Regions from separate parts of the Paenibacillus sp. P4_A7 genome, predicted to be linked through region 2. Evidence: predicted binding sites of a transcription regulator. Region 2 holds the regulator's gene; the other holds the start of a gene.
What was found. Region 2 encodes LexA, which represses DNA repair genes until DNA is damaged. Its sites were predicted from a motif close to CGAACATATGTTCG; they were not measured.

Region 1 (3,434 bases), on a different contig from region 2:
CAAGCTGGATTGCAACCATTATTACCGTTTACTCCGGTATTGATTATTTTATGAAAAACAAACATTTGATTCCAGTAGAGTAATGATAAAAGCATCTTTCCGTCTTACGGGAGGGTGCTTTTGTCTGTAAGCAAGGCAGCCTTTTGAATTTGTATGAAATGGGGAATGAATGATGAAAGCAGAAATTATCGCAGTAGGTACGGAGTTATTGCTTGGTCAAATTGTAAATACGAATGCACAGTTTATATCGCAAAGGTTAGCGGGATTAGGTGTGGATGTATATTTTCAGACTGTCGTTGGTGATAATGCAGATCGATTAAAGCAAGCGATTGAAATTGGCAGAAGTCGTGCTGATCTGCTGATTTTCACTGGCGGACTTGGGCCCACACAGGATGATATTACGAAAGATGTACTTGCTGCTTACTTAAACCGAGGGCTCATTCTTCATGAACCATCCATGGATGCAATTGAGCATCTATTCAGCTCACGGGGTATACATATGGTAGAAAGCAATAGGCGGCAGGCATTAATGATCGAGGGCAGTGACGCGCTTGAAAATACGGCAGGGCTCGCTGTCGGCAATGGGATAGCCGTAGATGGCACTTTATACATGCTTCTGCCTGGACCGCCGAAGGAAATGAAGCCGATGATGGAAGGCGCGGGCGAGCTATGGCTTAGATCAATGCTTGGCGATGTAAAGGCTCTGTACTCTCGTTCGTTGAAATTCGCAGGTATTGGTGAGTCTAATCTTGAAGCTAAGCTGCTTGAACTAATTGAAGGACAGTCAGATCCAACGATAGCTCCTTATGCGAAGGAAGGCGAAGTGACTATCCGTGTTTCTACCAAAGGGAGTTCGCTTGTGGAAGCAGATCAGAAAATGGATCAAACGGTAGAAAAAATAAAACGGCTTGTTGGTGAGTACCTCTATGCGGAAAAGGATATTCCAATAGAAGAAGAAGTGGTTCATCTTCTAAGACGTTCAAGCCGTAAGCTTGCAAGCGCGGAAAGCATCAGTGGTGGATTGCTGGCCGAACTCATTACAAACGTTCCTGGGAGCAGTGGGGAGTATGTAGGAGGGGTTGTAACCTACACGAATACCATGAAGCATCATCTTCTTGGTATTCCGATGTCTCAGCTTGAAGGAGAAGGTGCGCCGGGTGCGATTAGCGATTCTACAGCAGCATTAATGGCGGAGCGCGTTAGAGAACTGTCAGATGCTGATTTCGGGGTATCTTTAACAGGTGTTGCAGGTCCATCAGAATCAGAAGGAAAGCCTGTTGGGCTTGTTTACTTCGCAATAGCAGAGCGCGGCAAGCCAACATTAGTGCATACGATGAATTTGAGCGGGAATAGAACGATTATACGACTACGAGCAGTTAAATCCGCATTTTATCAATTGTGGCGTTCATTGCAGGTTTAGATTTCTAGCGATAAAAGCTATTTTGTATGATTATGTAAAAAGTAATTGTCAATCGCTGATTGGATGTTATAATAGAAGATAATTACGGAAGAACCGTGGCGAAGATTACTTCGCTGCGGTTTTTTTTATGTCTAAATTTGGAGGTGTCACGAAAAAGACGAATGTATGTTCGAAAAAAATGCTTGGCAACCTGTCCGAAAAAAGGTATCATAAAATTATAAATAGTGAAGGATGTGGGATCGATGTCGGATCGTCGCGCTGCGTTGGAAATGGCTATGCGCCAAATTGAGAAGCAGTTTGGTAAAGGCTCTATTATGAAATTGGGTGAATCCACACACATGCAAGTAGAAACCGTGCCTAGCGGTTCACTTGCTCTAGATATCGCATTGGGAATAGGCGGATTGCCACGTGGACGTGTAATTGAAGTTTATGGACCTGAATCATCAGGTAAAACGACTGTTGCTCTTCATGCGATCGCAGAGGTTCAAAAGGCTGGGGGAACAGCAGCTTTCATAGATGCTGAGCATGCGCTAGACCCTCTATATGCAAGTAAGCTTGGGGTTAATATTGATGAACTGCTGCTTTCACAGCCTGATACAGGCGAACAAGCATTGGAAATTGCTGAGGCGCTCGTTCGAAGCGGAGCGGTTGACATTATTGTTGTCGATTCCGTTGCAGCACTAGTTCCTAAAGCAGAAATTGAAGGAGATATGGGAGATTCTCATGTCGGTCTTCAAGCACGTTTGATGTCACAAGCTTTGCGGAAGCTTTCGGGAGCAATTAGCAAATCGAAGACGATTGCTATCTTTATTAACCAATTGCGTGAGAAAATCGGCGTTATGTTCGGTAACCCGGAGACAACGCCAGGCGGTCGTGCGCTTAAGTTCTACTCCAGTATTCGACTTGATGTGCGTCGTATTGAAACAATCAAACAAGGCAATGACATGGTTGGTAACCGGACACGTATTAAAGTTGTAAAGAATAAGGTAGCTCCGCCATTTAAGCAAGCTGAGATCGATATTATGTATGGTGAAGGTATTTCTAGAGAAGGAAGCCTTGTTGATATCGGTGTGGAGATGGAAATTGTTCAGAAGAGCGGCGCATGGTTTTCTTATAACGGCGAACGACTTGGACAAGGACGCGAAAATGCGAAGCAATTTTTGAAGGACCATAAAGACACAGCCGCGATCATCGAATCGCAAATTCGTGAAGCAAGTAATTTGGCAGCTACGGCAACGCCAGCTGATTTCTCCAAAGATGCAGACGAAGAAGAATTCGAAGATCTGGATTAAGCCATAGTAAAACATGATAGATGTACCTGCATCGCCGTCCCGTCAGGGAGGCGATGTTTTGTTTAGATAGGGGGCCACACCAGTGRTGAATGATGAACACGATGCGAGCTTTACGATTATGTCAGTCAAACAAGACAAAAAGGAACGTAGACGGTATCACATCTTCTGCGAAGCGGAAGAGCCTTTACTGTTTGTTCATGAAGATATATTAATTCGTTTTCGGTTAATGAAGGGGCAGCAGCTAACAACTTTAGAAGTTGAAAATATACGCAAAGAGGACGAACAGTACCGCGCATATGCACTAGCTGTCTATTATCTTGGAGCGAAGCCTAGAACACGTAAGCAATTAGAGCAGTATTTGATGCGCAAAGAGTTTGAAGAAAATAATATTATCTATGCACTAGATCGATTGGAAAGTGAACACATTATTGATGATGATGCTTATGCCAAACAATTTGCGGCACAACGACTTCGAAATGGGCTGAAGGGTCGTCGATGGATCAAACAAGAACTTCAACAGCGTGGTATTTCTAGGGATACGGCCGCAGAGGTTGTAAATTCACTCGATCAAGAATCAGAGCTAGCTTCAGCAAAAGTAGCAGCCGAGAAAAAGTGGCGCTCTCTAAAAGGAGAGCAAAAAGACCGAAAACGTAAGCTGATGGGCTATTTATTACGTAGAGGTTACCCTGGTGATATCGTAAAAGAAGCGGTTAATTCGATTG
Region 2 (3,434 bases):
ATGATTTTCTGAGTCTGGATGGCTACCTCTCGCTCATGCGTAACAATAATAAAAGTCGTCTTCATTGTCTGGTTCAAATGTTTCAATATCGCTATAATTTCTTCCTCGGTCTTCGTATCCAAGTTTCCAGTTGGTTCATCCGCGAATATGACAGAAGGCTCTGTTATAAGTGAACGTGCTATACTGACACGCTGCTGCTGACCACCTGAGAGCTGGGACGGGAACAATTCTGCCTTCTCTGGAATACCGACCTGCTTCAATAAATCGAGCGCTTTTTGTTTGCGAACAGATGGATGAATGGACTGAAACACAAGCGGAAGCTCAACATTTTCTCGTACGGTAAGATGAGCAACCAATTCATACGCTTGAAAAATAAACCCAATATGCTTGCGCCTAAATTCAGCTAACTGGTTCTCATTCATCGATACAATATTATGATCCGCAATATAAATACTACCTTCTGTCGGCTTCATCAAGCCTGCCATTAAATTCAGTAAGGTGGACTTGCCTGAGCCAGAGCTCCCTAGCAAAGCGATCATCTCTCCCTTACCCACAGTAAAGCTGATCTGCTGGAGTACAGGCGTCGTTTCATTCCCCGTTTGAAAAGAATGGGATAAGCCTTCAACACGTAACATATAGGGTTCTCCTTCTACAAAAAATGACAATCTAATCTATTTTAATATAAATGCTAGTTATAACCAACTCTTCGAGCCTATTTCATACTCTATAAATAACCTCCGTTCAATAACGTCCCTATTAATAGACGATATGAAAGTGATCTTCCCCTTCACTTCAAACAAAAAAACTTTCCGAACTTGCAGAAGTCACTCATTCTGCAAGTTCGGAAAGCTTATCGATTAGATTTGTTCCTATTATTATGTAAAAAGAGTAAAGGATTAATTGGGAATAATGAGCTTCTGACCAGGCTTGATATCTGCATTTTGCAGTTTATTACGATCCTTAATTAAGTAGATAATATATCTAGTATCTTCACTGCCATCGTTAAAGCGTTTAGCTATTCCCCAAAGTGTGTCTCCTGCATTCACAGTCACCAGTTGTTCACCCATCGAAACAGCTGAAATCTCATTCCCCGATGCGTTTGTACCCATAAGCAAAAAGCTAGTAAACAGTAGAACGAATAACGCGATACTTACTACTATCTTCACGACATGCCGTTGCATAACTGTCAGCAAACGACGCCTCATTGTGGTTAGGTTACTCTCTTGTTGTGTGTGTATTGTTCTGTAAAAACTTGGACTTGTTATCATTATCAGCACCCCAAACGTTTGTTCTGTTTTTAGAATACACGAACAAATGTTTGTAGTCAACAAAAAAATACGAACTTCTGTACTTAAGAACTTATGTTTGTACGAACTCCGGTTCTGTGTTATAATTTCCTACAACAAACCTACTATTGGAGTGATCGCAGTGTCGAAGATTTCCAACCGACAACATTCGATTCTTGAATTTATTAAGAATGAAGTTCGGGAGAAAGGCTACCCGCCGTCCGTCCGAGAAATCGGAGAAGCTGTTGGATTATTATCCAGCTCAACCGTCCATGGACATTTGGACAGGTTGGAGAAGAAAGGGCTTATTCGTCGAGATCCGACTAAGCCTCGTGCTATTGAAATTTTAGACAATGAAGGTGTAGATGGAATTATCCCTCTCGCAGTATCCAAAGTACCGATTGTCGGTAAAGTAACAGCTGGTATACCGATTACAGCAACTGAAAATATCGAGGAGTACTTCCCTCTTCCATCGCATTTCGTAGGCGATAGCAGCGTTTTTATATTGAGCGTAATGGGAGAGAGTATGATCGAGGCTGGCATTCACAACGGAGATTATGTTATCGTTCGTCAACAACCGACCGCTAATAACGGAGATATCGTTGTTGCTATGAATGAAGATGATGAAGCGACTGTCAAAACCTTCTACAAAGAGAAAGATCACTTTCGTTTACAACCAGAAAATTCCTCCATGGAGCCTATTCGACTCCAGAACGTAACGATTTTAGGCAAAGTCATTGGACTATTCCGTGATTTTCATTAATTAGCTATTTAGATCAAATGTACATAATGAAAAGACTGAATCCTTGCGCTAGCAAACAGGATTTAGTCTTTTTTTATAATGATTTTCTATTCTGCCCTATTCCTTCGAACGATCCCATCCTTCAATCACTCGAATAAAATGATTGCCCACATCTCTCTCGATATACTTGTCATCTATTAAATGTTCAAGCAGCACCTCTATTTCTTTACTTGACCATCCGGTTAACCGACAAACAATTGTAAAGTCATTTTTAGCCCACTCCATTTGATTTAAATTCCATAGTATTCGCAACAACTTTCGCTCTCGATCTCGAAGCATATATATTCAACTCCATTCACATCAACCTTAAGATAAAATTTTCACGCCAATAGGAACACTTGTTCTTATTATTTCAAAAAATCGTTCTTATTGCAAGTCCATATATATTCTCTGCTTTGTTATCCCTATGCTATTGTCAGTGTTTATATATCTATGTAACAACAATCCAATCACTAGAAGGAACACCTGCATAAATTACAATGTACTCAATAAAAAGGAGGTGGAATGAAAAATGTCTAGTGTAGGTGGAGCTTTTACAAACACTGGTACTATTCTGGTGCTATTTATTTTATTGGTCATTATYGCTTGTAGCTGTGGCGTCTTTGGCGGAGGCTACTAATTAATCATTCAAGATATATCGTCCATTAGTCCAAGACGTAAAATTTTGATTACAAACACAAAAAAGGCCCATCCAATGGGTCTGTTTTGTGTTTGTAGTATTAGAACATATGATTAGTATTATGGGTAGTCATTATTTACTAACTACTCCATATATGGATAATATCGTTACTTTTTCCGATTTAGAACGTATTAACATCACAATCAAGATGTGAGGTGATTATGTGGAATATTTCAGTTTATTTGGAATCATCTATCCTTTTATCGCATTATTTCTGTTCATCCTGCATATCGTTTCATGCATATGGGCTTACCGTGATGCATTAAGTAAAGGGCGAAGTCAAGAATTCGCGATTATTGTTTTATTAGCTATCTTGTTCTTCCCTATTTTAGGAATAATCATTTATGTAGTCATCCGCAATGATGGCAGCTCATCATCAGGCAGATATTAAATAATGAGTTCCACTTTTTCTAAAGGGGATTCATCCAATCTAGTCAAATGTCTCTACTGAACAAACACCCAAACATGAAGCTTAAACTGTGCATATCTTATCATGTACAAAGAGAAGAAAGAGGTGAATCTTAAATGGGTGGATATGTTGGCGGTGCAAATAACAACATCGGATTTATTCTGGTACTATTCATTTTATTGGTTATTATCGCATGTAGTTGTGGATTTGGCGGCTGGGGCGGCGGTTACTAAGCATTAGTAATCAAGCATCTTAAGG

Region 1: recA (recombinase RecA) is a predicted target of LexA. The motif match lies at 1,579-1,592, and genes of this name have one in related genera.

What each region holds. Positions count from the first base shown of each region.
Region 1 is NZ_JBFUHJ010000139.1:1,059-4,492, reverse strand. Features, by position in the region: gene pgsA (CDP-diacylglycerol--glycerol-3-phosphate 3-phosphatidyltransferase) at 1-83, shown strand, start outside; gene AC1DWN_RS17275 (competence/damage-inducible protein A) at 173-1,420, shown strand; gene recA (recombinase RecA) at 1,663-2,712, shown strand; gene AC1DWN_RS17265 (regulatory protein RecX) at 2,795-3,434, shown strand, end outside.
Region 2 is NZ_JBFUHJ010000155.1:7,465-10,898, reverse strand. Features, by position in the region: gene AC1DWN_RS18205 (ABC transporter ATP-binding protein) at 1-635, opposite strand, end outside; gene yneA (cell division suppressor protein YneA) at 897-1,193, opposite strand; gene lexA (transcriptional repressor LexA) at 1,429-2,049, shown strand; gene AC1DWN_RS18190 (hypothetical protein) at 2,146-2,367, opposite strand; gene AC1DWN_RS18185 (hypothetical protein) at 2,931-3,158, shown strand; gene AC1DWN_RS18180 (YjcZ family sporulation protein) at 3,293-3,409, shown strand.